One region of the Delftia sp. genome, then DNA from elsewhere that is predicted to be linked to it. Evidence: predicted binding sites of a transcription regulator. Region 1 holds the regulator's gene; the other holds the start of a gene.
What was found. Region 1 encodes NrdR, which represses ribonucleotide reductase genes. Its sites were predicted from a motif close to CACNANATNTNGTG; they were not measured.
Positions count from the first base shown of each region.

Region 2: a site for NrdR is predicted at 3,709-3,722, ahead of AC5I49_RS17645 (ribonucleoside-diphosphate reductase subunit alpha). Genes of this name have one in related genera too.

Region 1 covers NZ_JCABYI010000008.1:7,375-15,015, forward strand. Annotated here, with positions in the region: gene AC5I49_RS05615 (lytic transglycosylase domain-containing protein) at 420-1,340, shown strand; ZMP/ZTP riboswitch at 1,477-1,652, shown strand; gene glyA (serine hydroxymethyltransferase) at 1,687-2,934, shown strand; gene nrdR (transcriptional regulator NrdR) at 2,957-3,412, shown strand; gene aroC (chorismate synthase) at 3,479-4,576, opposite strand; gene AC5I49_RS05635 (helix-turn-helix domain-containing protein) at 4,896-5,273, shown strand; gene AC5I49_RS05640 (CBS domain-containing protein) at 5,375-5,827, opposite strand; gene AC5I49_RS05645 (O-acetylhomoserine aminocarboxypropyltransferase) at 5,934-7,232, shown strand; gene AC5I49_RS05650 (alpha/beta fold hydrolase) at 7,255-7,641, shown strand, end outside.
Region 2 covers NZ_JCABYI010000030.1:216,106-223,746, forward strand. Annotated here, with positions in the region: gene AC5I49_RS17630 (sensor histidine kinase) at 1-1,177, shown strand, start outside; gene AC5I49_RS17635 (sigma-54-dependent transcriptional regulator) at 1,177-2,691, shown strand; gene ampD (N-acetylmuramoyl-L-alanine amidase) at 2,678-3,319, shown strand; gene AC5I49_RS17645 (ribonucleoside-diphosphate reductase subunit alpha) at 3,849-6,767, shown strand; gene AC5I49_RS17650 (ribonucleotide-diphosphate reductase subunit beta) at 6,974-7,641, shown strand, end outside.

The DNA.
Region 1 (7,641 bases):
AGTCGGCTCCAATATAGAAGGACGCAGGCCAGGCCTGCCAGTGCTTTTGCATTTCATTGCAATTTCATGAAGCCCTGTACAACCGCCGCAAGCGCCCCACATCGGTAGCACGCAACCTGCTCTCAAACACTCAGAAACTGTGTTTGCATCCATGGTTTGTTATTATTCATCGATCTAACAAACGCACTTCATAGTGTTGACCGTGTATTTGGTGAACTCCTAGAATCCGCCAGCGCTCGAATAGAGCGTTTTTTGTTTCTGCTGCCTCACGACTGAGCAGATCCCGCAGGCCTACAACGCAACGGTGCACCAAGCGCCAGCCTCCCGGATCCGCAGCACCCAATCCAGGGTGTCAGCCTCACCGGCCTTCGCTTCGGCGAAGGCCGTTTCGGGTTGGTGCCCCTAGAAAGGAAAAAGCTATGCCAGCGTCAGGAAAATTTTTCGCCGCCGCGCGAACGTTCGCCATCGATGTGGCCAACGGTTTTCTTGCCATCATCCACAACAGCTTCGCCCTTCTGGGCCTGGCTGTGGCCTTCCTGGCCATTACCTTGTTCGCCCGTCCCGACCTGCGCGATGCCGGAGAGAGCCAGCTGCGCTCCTGGCTGACCGCTCGCCAGATGGCCGAGCTGGGTGCGCCCGTCGAACTCGCGGCCAGCGACCGCGCGACGGCGACCAACCCGAAGAACCTGCCCAAGGATCAGGCGGCCGTGGCCTTCTGGCTCAGCAAGAAGTACCGCGTGGCGCCCGAGCCCATCGCGGCACTGGTCAGCGAAGCCTACGACCTGGGCAAGGTCAACCGCCTGGACCCGACGCTGATCCTGGCCATCATGGCCATCGAATCCAGCTTCAATCCGTTCGCGCAAAGCGCTGTCGGCGCGCAAGGCCTGATGCAGGTGATGACCACGGTGCATACCGACAAGTACGAGAACTTCGGCGGCCAGAACGCCGCGTTCGACCCCGTCAGCAATCTGCGCGTGGGCGTGCGCGTGCTCAAGGAGTGCATTGAGCGCGCCGGCTCCATCGAAGGTGGCCTGCGCTACTACGTGGGCGCGGCCAACCTGCCCACCGACGGCGGCTATGCCGCCAAGGTGCTGGCCGAGCACCAGCGCCTGCGCATGGCCGCCGGCCTGCGTGCCGTGCCGCTGATGACCGCCAAGATCGAGCAGCCCAAGCAGGCCGTCCAGATCGCAGCCACCAAGCCGGCCACATCCACGGCCGAGGCAGCCGGACCTGCGGCCTCGGCTGCGTCCGCTGGCACCCCGGCAGTGCCGGTCAGCTCGAGCAGCATGTCCGCGCGCACCGAACAGGTGGCCCTGCAGACACAGGAGCCGGCGCTGTAACCGGAACCACCGACATGGCGCACGAAGCTGGCTAAGGCCAGCTTTTTTCATGCCTGCCTGCACCCGCTGATCTGCCAGGCAGGCGGCTTCGCCAACGCCCCTCGCCTGTCTTCGGCTCCATCAGCTCAGCTACACTAGCGGGGTACGCAACTGGCGATAGGCGCAGCCGCTTCACGCACCGCTGCCGCTGACGTGGAAACCAGCAGAAGGCCTGAAAAGAACCACCTTCTGTGAACCACCGGGGAGCGTACCGCCCAGCCTCCATGCGCACGCGGGATCTGGAGTGTTCCGCCGTTCGCCTGGGCAGCCCTTGGCCTCAAGGGAATTTCAAGTTCACAGGACTGCCATGTTTCAACGCACCAATACCGTCGAGAAGGTCGACGCCGAAGTCTTTGCCGCCATCCAGGCCGAGAACCTGCGTCAACAAGAACATATCGAGCTGATCGCCAGCGAGAACTACTGCTCGCCCGCCGTGATGGAAGCCCAGGGCTCCCAGCTCACCAACAAGTACGCAGAAGGCTATCCAGGCAAGCGCTACTATGGCGGCTGCGAAAACGTCGATGTGGTCGAGCAGCTCGCCATCGACCGCGTCAAGAAGCTGTTCGGCGCCGAGGCAGCCAACGTTCAGCCCAACTCCGGCTCCCAGGCCAACCAGGCCGTGCTGATGGCCTTTGCCAAGCCCGGCGACACCATCATGGGCATGAGCCTGGCCGAAGGCGGCCACCTGACGCACGGCATGCCGCTGAACATGTCGGGCAAGTGGTTCAACGTGGTCTCCTACGGCCTGAACGCCGAAGAAGCCATCGACTACGACAAGATGGAAGCGCTGGCGCGCGAGCACAAGCCCCGCATCATCGTGGCCGGCGCATCGGCCTACGCCCTGGCCATCGACTTCGAGCGCTTCGCCAAGATCGCAAAGGAAGTCGGCGCCATCTTCTGGGTGGACATGGCCCACTACGCCGGCCTGATCGCCGCGGGCGTGTACCCCAACCCCGTGCCCCACGCCGACGTGGTCACCACCACCACGCACAAGAGCCTGCGCGGCCCGCGCGGCGGCGTGATCCTGATGAAGGCCGAGCATGAGAAGGCCATCAACAGCGCCATCTTCCCCGGCCTGCAAGGCGGCCCGCTGATGCACGTCATCGCCGGCAAGGCCGTGGCCTTCAAGGAAGCACTGTCTCCCGAGTTCAAGGCCTACCAGGAGCAGGTCGTGAAGAATGCCAAGGTCGTCGCCGAAACGCTGACGGCCCGCGGCCTGCGCATCGTCTCCGGCCGCACGGAAAGCCACGTCATGCTGGTGGACCTGCGCGCCAAGGGCATCACCGGCAAGGCGGCAGAAGCCGCACTGGGTGCCGCCCACATGACGATCAACAAGAACTCCATCCCCAACGACCCCGAAAAGCCGATGGTCACCAGCGGCATCCGCGTGGGCACGCCCGCCATGACCACGCGCGGCTTCAAGGAAGAGGAAGCCCGCCTGACGGCCAACCTGCTGGCCGACGTGCTGGAGAACCCCAGCGACGAAGCCAACCTGGCCCGCGTGCGCGCCCAGGTGGCCGAGCTGACGGCCCGCTTCCCGGTCTACGGCGCCTGATTTGAGCGCATAGAGGCCTGCCATGAAGTGCCCGTTCTGCAGCCACCCGGACACCCAGGTCGTGGAGACCCGTGAGGCCGAGGATGGGGGCTTCATCCGCCGCCGCCGCCAATGCGGCGGCTGCGACAAGCGCTTCACCACCTATGAGCGGCCCGAGGTCAGCTTCCCCGCCATCGTCAAGAAGGACGGGCGGCGCATCGAGTACGAGCGCGCCAAGCTGCTGGGTTCGTTCAAGATTGCGCTGCGCAAGCGTCCCGTGAGCACGGAGCAGATCGATGCCGCCATCGAGCGCATCGAGGAACGGCTGCGCAACCTGGGCGAGCGCGAAGTGCTCTCCAGCCGCCTGGGCGAGATGGTGATGCGCGAGCTCAAGCTGCTCGACAAGGTCGGCTACATCCGCTACGCCAGCGTCTACCGCAGCTTCGAGGACGTGGACGACTTCAAGAACGTCATGGATGAAGTCCGCAATCCTGGCTGATCAGGCCGGCAGGATACAAGAAAGCCGCCCTTGGGCGGCTTTCTCTTTGGCGACCTGGCAGCGCTTTCAGGGCGCCGCGGCAGGAATCGGCGCCAGGCCTGAATCGACGTCGCCGCACTGGGCGCGGTGGCGCAGGGCGTGGTCCATCACCACCAGGGCCAGCAACGCTTCGGCGATGGGCGCGGCGCGGATGCCCACGCAGGGGTCATGGCGGCCCTTGGTGATGACTTCGGTGCTCTGGCCCTGGGTGTCGATGGACTCGCGCGGCGTGATGATGGAGCTGGTGGGCTTGATGGCGATGCGCACCTCCAGATCCTGGCCCGTGCTGATGCCGCCCACGATGCCACCGGCGTTGTTGCTGCGAAAGCCTTCGGGGCTCAGCGAGTCGCCGTGCGTGGTGCCGCGCTGGACCACGCTGTCGAAGCCCGCGCCGATCTCCACGGCCTTGACGGCGTTCAGGCCCATCATGGCGTAGGCGACGTCGGCATCGAGGCGGTCATACAGCGGCTGGCCCAGGCCCACCGGCATGCCACTGGCCTGCACGCGCAGCGCGGCGCCGCAGGAGTCGCCCGACTTGCGCAGCGCATCCATGTATTCCTCGTAGCGGGACACATCGGCCACCGGCGCAAAGAAGGGATTGTTGCGCACATGCTCCCAGCTCTCGAAGGGCAGCGACAGCTCGCCCACCTGGGTCATGCAGGCGCGGAACTCGGTGCCGAATTTTTCCTTGAGCCACTTCTTGGCCACGGCGCCGGCCGCCACCGTGGGCGCCGTCAGCCGTGCGGAGGAGCGGCCGCCGCCGCGCGGATCACGGATGCCGTACTTCTGGAAGTAGGCGTAGTCGGCATGGCCGGGACGAAAGCTTTGCGCAATGTTGGAGTAGTCCTTGCTGCGCTGGTCGGTATTGCGGATCAGCAAAGCGATCGGCGTGCCCGTGGTACGGCCTTCGTAGACACCCGAGAGGATTTCCACCGCGTCCGGCTCGTTGCGCTGCGTCACGAACTTGCTGGTGCCGGGGCGGCGGCGGTCCAGGTCGTGCTGGATGTCCGCCTCGCTCAGTGCCATGCCCGGCGGGCAACCGTCGATGACGCAGCCGATGGCCGGGCCATGCGATTCGCCGAAGTTGGTGACAGTGAATAGGGTTCCGAAGGTGTTGCCGCTCATAGGCCGATGATTATGCCCGGGTCGCCCCCAGGCGCCGCTCCCGCTGCAGCGGTGCATTGCGCAGGCTGCCATCTCCTGCAAAGAAACAATAAAACTATCAAATTACAAATATTGATAGCTAGAATTACAGAACATTGTTCTTCAACCGCCTGCGGACCATCCCTCAGGCACCAGCCGCAACTTGCGGGAGATTCGTGAAATGCAGACCTCTTCCGGCTCAACGCAACGCCAGGATCGCAGCGATCCTGCGAGCAGCACTCCACCGCCCTCACCCATCCTTCAACAGGATGCCGGTGACCAGAATCTTCACCCCACCCTGATGACCATGCTGCTGGTCTCAGCCAGGCCCGATGATTTCAGAACCCGCAACCGGCTTGCCCAGGCCAAGCAGTACATGCGGGCCCGGCTGGATGACCCCGAGCTCAAGCCGCTGCAGGTGGCCCAGGGCCTGGGCATGTCGCTGCGCAGCCTGGCGCGCCTGTTCGCCACCGAGGGACTGACTCCCAGCCGCTGGCTCTGGAACGAGCGCCTGGCCCAGGCCCACCTGCTGCTGCAGGCCGACAATGCGCGGCGCGTGACCGATGTGGCGATGGCCTGCGGCTTCACCAGCTTCTCGCACTTCAGCCGCGTCTTCAGGCAGACCTATGCCGTGCCGCCCAGCGCCTTGCTCAAGCCCCGGCGCAGCAGCGTGCATTGAACGGGCTTGCGCCCGGCCGTAAAAAAACCAAGGCCTGCGCCGCGTTCTGCGGTCGCAGGCCTTGCTGCATGGGCAGGGGCGGTCTTGCCGCGACCGGATGATCAGTCCGCGCCCTGGCGCTCGCCTTCGGGCCAGTCGCGGATATAGGCCTTGAGCATGCGGTTCTCGAAGTTCTGGCTGTCCACCACGGCCTTGGCCACGTCGTACAGGCTGATCACGCCCATCAGCATGCGCTTGTCCATCACCGGCATGTAGCGCGCATGGCGGTCCAGCATCATGCGGCGCACCTCGTCCATGTCGGTTTCCATGGTGCAGGTCATGGGAGCGTCGTCCATGGCCGAGCGCACCAGCGTCTCGCCCACGCCGCCGTGCTTGACAAAGCCCTGGATCACTTCGCGGAAGGTCAGCATGCCGACCACGTCGCCGTGCTCCATGACCACGAGGGAGCCTATATCGCGCTCGGACATCACCTGCACCGCGCTGGCCAGGCTTTCGTCCGGCGACACCGTGTAGAGGGTGTTGCCCTTGACGCGCAGGATGTCACTTACTTTCATGCCGTATCTCCAAGATTGTCTGTGTCGCCGTGGTTGCGGCAAGCCCATGTCTGCCGGGAAATATAGCCCACAATGCCCGCTTGCCTTGACAACCATGGAGACAGGAATGCCCGGCTACTCGGATCCCGGCTTTGACACTCTGGCGCTGCACGCGGGCGCACAGCCCGACCCCGCCACCGGTGCGCGCGCGACGCCCATCCACCTCACGACCTCGTTCGTGTTCGAGTCCAGCGACCATGCGGCCTCGCTGTTCAACCTGGAGCGCCCAGGGCACGTCTACAGCCGCATCTCCAATCCCACGAATGCCGTGCTGGAGCAGCGTGTCTCGGCCCTGGAAGGCGGCGTGGGCGCCATCGCCGTGGCCAGCGGCCAGGCGGCGCTGCACCTGTCGGTGGCCACGCTCATGGGCGCGGGCAGCCACATCGTGGCCAGCACGGCGCTGTACGGCGGCTCGCAGAACCTGCTGCACTACACGCTGGCGCGCTTCGGCATAGAAACCACCTTCGTCAAGCCCGGCGACATCGACGGCTGGCGCGCCGCGGTGCGCCCCAACACCAAGCTGTTCTTCGGCGAGACGGTGGGCAACCCGGGCCTGGACGTGCTCGACATTCCCACCATCAGCGCCATAGCCCATGAAGCCGGCGTGCCGCTGCTGGTGGACTCCACGCTGACCTCGCCCTGGCTGATGAAGCCGCTGGAGCATGGCGCGGACATCGTCTACCACTCGGCCACCAAGTTCCTGTCGGGCCACGGCACCGTGGTCGGGGGCATCGTGGTGGATGGCGGCAGCTTCGACTGGGAAAAGTCGGGACGCTTCCCGGAGCTGACCGAGCCCTACGACGGCTTCCACAACATGGTGTTCAGCGAGGAAAGCAGCACTGGCGCCTTCCTTCTGCGCGCACGCCGCGAAGGCCTGCGCGACTTCGGCGCCTGCATGAGCCCGCACACGGCCTGGCTGATCCTGCAGGGCATAGAGACGCTGCCGCTGCGCATGGAGCGCCATATCCGCAACACCGAGAAGGTGGTGCAATTCCTGGCCAGCCATCCGCTGGTGGGCCGCGTGGGCCACCCGCTGCTCGATACCCATCCCTCGCACCAGCTCGCCAAGAAGCTGCTGCCGCGCGGCGCAGGCTCGGTGTTCAGCTTCGACATCAAGGGCAACCGCAACCAGGGCCGCAAGTTCATCGAGACGCTCAAGGTCTTCAGCCACCTGGCCAACGTGGGCGACTGCCGCAGCCTGGTCATCCACCCTGCCAGCACCACGCACTTCCGCATGAGCGACGAGGCGCTGGCCCAGGCCGGCATCGGCCAGGGCACGATCCGCCTGTCCATCGGGCTGGAAGACGCAGACGACCTGATCGACGACCTCAAGCGCGCCCTCAAGGCGGCCGAGAAGGCCGCGTGAATCGGCAAGGGAGACACCAACAATGAAGATCGATGTTCACGGCCACGCCATCTACGCCTATACCGGCGGCAAGGCCTTCAATCCCGCACAGCCGACGGCCATCCTCATCCACGGCGTGCTGTGCGACCACAGCGTCTGGGCACTGCAAAGCCGTTACCTGGCCAACCACGGCTGGAACGTGCTGGCCATAGACCTGCCGGGCCACTGCCGCAGCGCAGGCGATGCGCCGGCCAGCGTGGAGGCGGCGGCGGATTTCATCGGCCAGCTCATGGATGCGGCAGGCATCGAGAAGGCCGCGCTGGTAGGCCACAGCTGGGGCAGCCTGATCGCCATGGAAGCGGCTGCGCGGCTGGGCGCGCGCGTCAGCCACCTGGTGCTGGTGGGCACGGCCTACCCGATGAAGGTCTCG
Region 2 (7,641 bases), on a different contig from region 1:
GCACCTGGCACAGCACAGCAGCCGCAAGGCCCAGGCCCAGGAGCAGGTCAATGCCCTGGTGATCCGCCACCTGGGCGAAGGCGTGCTGGTGGTTGATCCCCAATTCCGCGTGCAGCAGGCCAACCCGGCCGCGCTGCACCTGCTGGGACTGGCCGACGCGCATGCCCTGCCCTTCGCCCTCAAGGAGCACGCCGGCTGGCAGCGGCTGCAGGATGCCGTGGCCCAGAGCTTTGCCCAGAACCTGCCGATATCGGCCGCCATCCATCTGCAGTCCATCGGCCAGGAAGGCATGACGGGACTGCATCTGCGCACCTGGCTGACCGAGGTCGCCACCCCGTCCGACGCCACCGATGCCGCCGAGCCCGCGCTGCTGCAGCAGCTGTGCGTGGTCTTTCTGCACGACCTGCGCGAATTGGAGGCGCGGCTGCGCACGGAAAAGCTGGCCTCCATGGGCCGCATGTCCGCCGCCGTGGCCCATGAGATCCGCAATCCGCTGGCTGCCATCACCCAGGCCAACGCCCTGCTGGCAGAAGATCTGGCGCAGAACCCGGCCCAGCAGCAGCTGTGCCGCATCGTGGGCCAGAACGCCGAGCGGCTGGCGCGCACCGTCGAGGACGTGCTCAACATCGCGCGGGCCCAGCAGCACATTGGCGAGGCCCACGCCGGCCTGCTGGACCTGGACCAGCATGTGGCCCAGGCCTGCCAGGAGTGGCAGGCCCAGGGCCAGCCTGCGCGCAGCATCCAGCTGCTGCTGGACGCGCGCGCAAGGACCGTGGTGTTCGACGGCGAGCACCTGCGCCGCATCCTGGTGAACCTGCTGGACAACGCCCAGCGCTACCGCAGCAACGCCCAGCAGCCGCATACGCTGCAGGTGCTGACCGGCGCGCCGGCCGCAGGCCAGATCTGGCTGCAGGTCTGGAGCGACGGCGCCGCACTGGAGCCCACGGTGCAGCGCCATCTGTTCGAGCCCTTCTTCTCGTCGGAAAGCCGCTCCAGCGGCCTGGGCCTGTACATCTGCCGCGAGCTGTGCCAGCGCTACGATGCAGGCATCAGCTACCAGCGGCTGTCGCGGCCCGCGCCGCACGGCCCTGTCGAGGGCAATGCCTTCAGCATCGTGTTCCGCGCCGGCGCCGCATCGGCTCTGCCGGCCTCCCTGTTTGACCAGATTGTGGTGTGATGCCCTTGAACTCCCTGCCCGCTGCCGCATCGATTCTTGTCGTGGACGACGAGCCGGATCTGCGCACCCTCTATGAACTGACCCTGCTGCGCGAAGGCTACCGCGTGGAAACCGCCGCCAGCGTGGGCGAGGCGCGCGAACAGCTGCAGACCCAGCGCTTCGACGTGGTCATCACCGACATGCGCCTGCCCGACGGCATGGGAATGGAGCTGCTGCAGGACCTGCGCAACCAGCAGCGGCGAGAACGCTGCGTGGTCATGACCGCCTACGGCTCGGCCGAAAATGCCGTCGAAGCCCTGCGCTCGGGCGCCTTCGACTATCTGACCAAGCCCGTGGACCTCAAGCAGTTCCGCCTGGTCGTGGCCTCGGCCGCCCAGGGCGTGGGCGGCGTGCCGCCCCCCGGCGTGATGCCGGCGCGCAGCCCCTCGGCGGCGTCGGCCGCAAGCCCCGTGCTCAGCGGCGGCGGGGCGCTCGACGCCATGGTTGGGGAGTCGCCCGCCATGCAGGCCGTCAAGCAGCGCATTGCCAAGGTGGCGCGCGGCATGGCGCCGGTGCTGGTGCACGGCGAGTCGGGCACGGGCAAGGAGCTGGTGGCGCGCGCCCTGCACGCCTGCAGCCAGCGCGCCCACGGCCCCATGGTGGCCGTGAACTGCGGCGCCATCCCCGAAAACCTGCTGGAGGCCGAGTTCTTCGGCGCCCGCAAGGGCTCCTATACCGGAGCCACCCAGGACCGCGACGGCTATTTCCAGGCGGCACGCGGCGGCACCCTGTTCCTCGACGAAATCGGCGACCTGCCGCTGCCCATGCAGGCCAAGCTGCTGCGCGCCATCCAGGAACGCCGCGTGCGCCCCCTGGGCTCGGCGCAGGAGGAAGCGGCCGACGTGCGCATCGTCAGCGCCACCCACCGCGACCTGGCCGCCGACGTGCAGGCAGGACGTTTTCGCCAGGACCTGTACTACCGCCTCAACGTCATCGAAGTCCTTCTTCCGCCGCTGCGCGAGCGCCGCGAGGACCTGCCCGCGCTGTGCCGTGCATTGCTGGCACGGCTGTCGCAGGAGTCGGGCCTGCCCATGCCCGAGATCGACGAGCGTTCCCTGGAGCAGATCGCCCGCCTGCCCCTGCCCGGCAATGTGCGTGAACTGGAGAACCTGCTGCACCGCGCCATCACGCTGGGCGAGGAAGGGCCGCTGCGCATAGACCCCGAGATGCAGCTGCCCTGCGGCACTCCGCCGGCTCCACCCGCATCGGCGCAGACCCAGGCGCACGACGGCGCCGCACCGCCGCCGGAGCCTGCCGACATGGAGCTGCCCCGCGACCTGCAGGCCTGGCTGGACGAGCGCGAGCGCGGCATCCTGGTGCAGGCGCTGCAGGAAAACGGCTTCAACCGCACGGCCACGGCCGCACGCCTGGGGCTGAGCCTGCGCCAGATCCGCTACCGCATCGACCGGCTGAACATCGCCCTGCCCGGCGACGCCAGCGCCGAGGCGGACGGAGGCGGCCATGGCGAAGCCTGATCCGCAGGCACCAGCCACCACGACCATGGGCCCGGCCTGGACCTGGCAAGGCGGCTGGCTGCAACAGGCACGCCACCTGCCCTCGCCCAACTTCGGCGAGCGCCCGGCCCAGGCCCTGGTCGATCTGGTCGTCGTGCACTCCATCAGCCTGCCCCCCGGCGAGTACGGCACGGGGGCGGTCCAGCAACTGTTCACCAACCAGCTCGACTGGGACGCCCATCCTTACTACCAGGGCATACGCGGCCTGGAGGTGTCGGCCCATTTCTTCGTCACGCGCCTGGGCGAGGTCTGGCAATTTGTGGACTGTGACGCGCGCGCCTGGCATGCGGGCGCCTCCAGCTGGCGCGGCAAGGATCGCTGCAACGACGACTCCATCGGCATAGAGCTGGAGGGCCTGGAGGGACTGCCGTTCGAGTCGGCGCAATATGCGGCCCTGGAGAACCTGTGCGAAGCCATCGCCGCACGCTACCCCGTCGCCCATCTCGCAGGCCATGAGCACATTGCGCCCGGCCGCAAACGCGATCCCGGCCCCGGCTTCGACTGGCCCCGGCTGCGCGGGCTGCTGTCCCGTCACCAGGCCACGGCGAACTGGCAGCTGCCGCCCCGCGCCGGCCAGCCCTCCACGTAAGCACACACCCTCCTACCGGACTGCGCCAGGCCTTGCACGCAGGCCGGCTTGTCCACAGGCCCAGGAAAAGTGCGCTGTCAATCCAGAAAGCAACCCATGTGGCGCGCAGGCGCACGCCGGGCCGGCCTGATCTTTTTTTACAAATTCACGCATGTGTCGCAGCCCCACTGTTCATGGGGCTTTCGGCGGTCCGACCGGCGCAGCGGCAAGGCTGTAGCGGCTTGCGACAGGCCATCGCCCGCCAGCCACCGCGCAGCGGTGATCTGCTGCTATGGGCTTGCATGCTGGGCACTGTTTTGGCGCAGCGCAAACAGCGGTTTTCCGGCCGTGAGTACCCCGTGTACATGAGACGGCGATACACTACAGGTAGTGCCTGAGAGCACGCCGGACACCATATCTAGTGTTCACAAGCTGTGCACACCCTGTGAAAACGGTGTGCACATCCGGCCATCGATTCCATCTCCCAGCAAGCCTGCCCCCAGTGCAGGTCCGCGTCCGTTCTATCCACAAACACCCGTTGAGGAAACTCATGCAAGAAGCACTGAATTCTTTGGCTCCCGCTGCGCACGGTGATGCTGCCAATCCTTCCTCCGCCCATCACCTGTCCGTGCAGGACGGCTACCAGATCATCCGCCGCAGCGGCGACGTGGTGCCCTTCACCCCGCAAAAGATCGCCGTCGCGCTGACCAAGGCCTTCCTGGCCGTGCGCGGCGCCCAGGGCGCTGCCTCCGCCAGCGTGCGCGAGACCGTGGACGAGCTCACCCAGGCCGTGGTGCGCGCCCTGCTGCGCTCGCGTCCGGGCGGCGGCACCTTCCATATTGAAGACGTGCAGGACCAGGTCGAGCTGGGCCTGATGCGCGGCGGCCACCACGACGTGGCGCGCGCCTACGTGCTGTACCGCGACCGCCGCAACCAGGAGCGTGCCGAGCAGAAGAAGGCCGCCGAGGCCGCTGCCGCCGCTGCGGCCGCGCCCGCCCCCGTGCTGCATGTGACCGACAACGGCCAGCGCGTTCCTCTGGACCAGGCCCGCCTGCTGGCCCTGATCGAGGCCTCCTGCCGCAACCTCAATGCCGACATCCAGGCCGCGCCCATCGTTGCCGAGACGCTGCGCAACCTGTACGACGGCGTGCCGATCGAAGAAGTCTTCAAGGCCTCCATCCTGGCCGCGCGCACGCTGATCGAAAAGGACCCCGACTACACCTACGTCACCGCCCGCCTGCTGCTGCACACCATCGTGCGCGAGGTCATGGGCCATGACGTGCAGCCTGCCGACATCCAGTCGGCCTACGCCGCCTACTTCCCCGGCTTCATCCAGAAGGGCGTGGACAACGAGCTGCTCAACCCCGAGCTGCTGAACTACGACCTGCCCCGCCTGGCTGCCGCCCTCAAGGCCGAACGCGACCAGCAGTTCGACTACCTGGGCCTGCAGACCCTGTACGACCGCTACTTCCTGCACGTGCGCAAGACGCGCATCGAGCTGCCCCAGTCCTTCTTCATGCGCGTGGCCATGGGCCTGGCGCTGCAGGAAGAGGACCGCAACGCGCGCGCCATCGAGTTCTACGAACTGCTGTCTTCCTTCGACTTCATGAGCAGCACGCCCACGCTGTTCAACAGCGGCACGCTGCGCTCGCAGCTGTCTTCGTGCTACCTGACCACGGTGCCCGACGATCTGGACGGCATCTATGAGTCGATCAAGGAAAACGCCCTGCTGTCCAAGTTCGCCGGCGGCCTGGGCAACGACTGGACGCGCGTGCGCGCCCTGGGTTCGCGCATCAAAGGCACGAACGGCGAGTCGCAGGGCGTGGTGCCCTTCCTCAAGGTGGTCAACGACACGGCCGTGGCCGTGAACCAGGGCGGCAAGCGCAAGGGCGCCGTCTGCACGTACCTGGAGACCTGGCACCTGGACATCGAGGAATTCCTCGAGCTGCGCAAGAACACGGGCGACGACCGCCGCCGCACGCACGACATGAACACGGCGAACTGGATTCCCGACCTGTTCATGAAGCGCGTCATGGAAAAGGGCCAGTGGACCCTGTTCTCGCCCTCCGATGTCGGCGACCTGCACGACCTCTTCGGCGCAGCCTTCGAGCGCGCCTACACGGCCTACGAAACCAAGGCCGACACCGGCGAGCTCAAGCTGTTCAAGCGCATCCCGGCCGTGGACCTGTGGCGCAAGATGCTGTCCATGCTGTTCGAGACCGGCCACCCCTGGGTCACCTTCAAGGACCCCTGCAACGTGCGCTCGCCCCAGCAGCACGCCGGCGTGGTGCACTCGTCCAACCTGTGCACCGAGATCACGCTGAACACCAGCGACACCGAGACCGCCGTCTGCAACCTGGGCTCGGTCAACCTGGCGCGCCACATCACCAACGGCGCCATCGACCACGGCAAGCTGCGCAAGACCATCACCACGGCCATGCGCATGCTGGACAACGTGATCGACATCAACTACTACGCCGTGCAGAAGGCCAAGGACTCCAACCTGCGCCATCGCCCCGTGGGCCTGGGCCTGATGGGCTTCCAGGATGCGCTCTATGAAATGCGCATCGCCTACGCCAGCGACGCGGCCGTCGAGTTCGCCGACCAGTCGATGGAAGCCATCTGCTACTACGCCTACTGGGCCTCCACCGAACTGGCCAGGGAACGCGGCCAGTACTCCAGCTACAAGGGCTCGCTGTGGGACCAGGGCATCCTGCCGCTGGACACGCTGAACCTGCTGGAGAAGGCCCGCGGCGGCTACGTGGAAGTGGACCGTTCCTCGCGCCTGGACTGGGATGCGCTGCGCGCCAAGATCGGCCAGCACGGCATGCGCAACTCCAACTGCGTGGCCATCGCGCCCACGGCGACCATCTCCAACATCGTCGGCGTCGATGCCTCCATCGAGCCTTCGTTCGGCAACCTGTCGGTCAAGTCCAACCTGTCCGGCGAGTTCACCGTCATCAACCAGTACCTGGTGCGCGACCTGAAGCGCCTGGGCCTGTGGGACGACGTGATGGTCATGGATCTCAAGCATTTCGACGGCTCGCTGCGCCCCATCGACCGCGTGCCCCAGGACGTCAAGAACCTGTACGCCACCGCCTTCGAGGTCGAGCCCACCTGGCTGGTCGAGGCCGCTGCACGCCGCCAGAAGTGGATCGACCAGGCCCAGAGCCTGAACATCTACATGGCCGGCGCCTCGGGCAAGAAGCTGGACGACACCTACAAGCTGGCCTGGCTGCGTGGCCTGAAGACCACCTACTACCTGCGCACCACCAGCGCCACCAACATCGAGAAGTCCACGGTGCAAAGCCGCGTGCTCAACGCAGTGCCCACGGCTGCCGCCCAGCCCGCTGCCGTGAGCACCTCCAGCGCCCTGGAAGCCGCGGCAGCCGCCGCACGCGCCCAGGCCCCGGCGACGGACATCAAGTTCTGCGCCATCGACGATCCCGGCTGCGAAGCCTGCCAGTAAGCCGCGCAGCGCGGGGCCTCGCCACGGCGCAGGCCCCGCGCCCTGCCCGCCAGCCAGCGCCATGCGCAGGATCTTCGCCATGGACCTTGGGCCTGCTCAACATGCCAGGCCACCCATGGTCCTACATTGACCGGAGCAGAAAGAGAGGCCTCTTTCGCACCGAATGAACTGAACATATGCCTCAGGGCATGCCGGAGAAAATTGCAATGCTGACCTTTGACGACGACGCCACCCTCTCGAACACGCCGACCGGCGCAGGAGCTGCCCCCGCCACCGGCACACACCAGCGCGTCAACGCCGCCGACAAGCGAATCATCAACGCCAAGACCGACGTCAACCAGCTGGTGCCCTTCAAGTACAAGTGGGCCTGGGAAAAGTACCTGGCCACCTGCGCCAACCACTGGATGCCGCAGGAAGTGAACATGAACCGCGACATCGCCCTGTGGAAGGACCCCAACGGCCTGACCGAGGACGAGCGCCGCATCGTCAAGCGCAACCTGGGCTTCTTCGTGACGGCCGACTCGCTGGCTGCCAACAACATCGTGCTGGGCACCTACCGCCACATCACCGCACCCGAGTGCCGCCAGTTCCTGCTGCGCCAGGCCTTCGAGGAAGCCATCCACACCCACGCCTACCAGTACATCGTGGAGTCGCTGGGCCTGGATGAAGGCGAGATCTTCAACGCCTATCTCGAGGTTCCCTCCATCCGCGACAAGGACGAATTCCTGATCCCCTTCATCGAGGCGATCATGGACCCCAGCTTCAAGACCGGCACCTTCGAGACCGACCAGACGCTGCTGAAGTCGCTCATCGTTTTCGCCTGCCTGATGGAGGGCCTGTTCTTCTACGTGGGCTTCACGCAGATCCTGGCCCT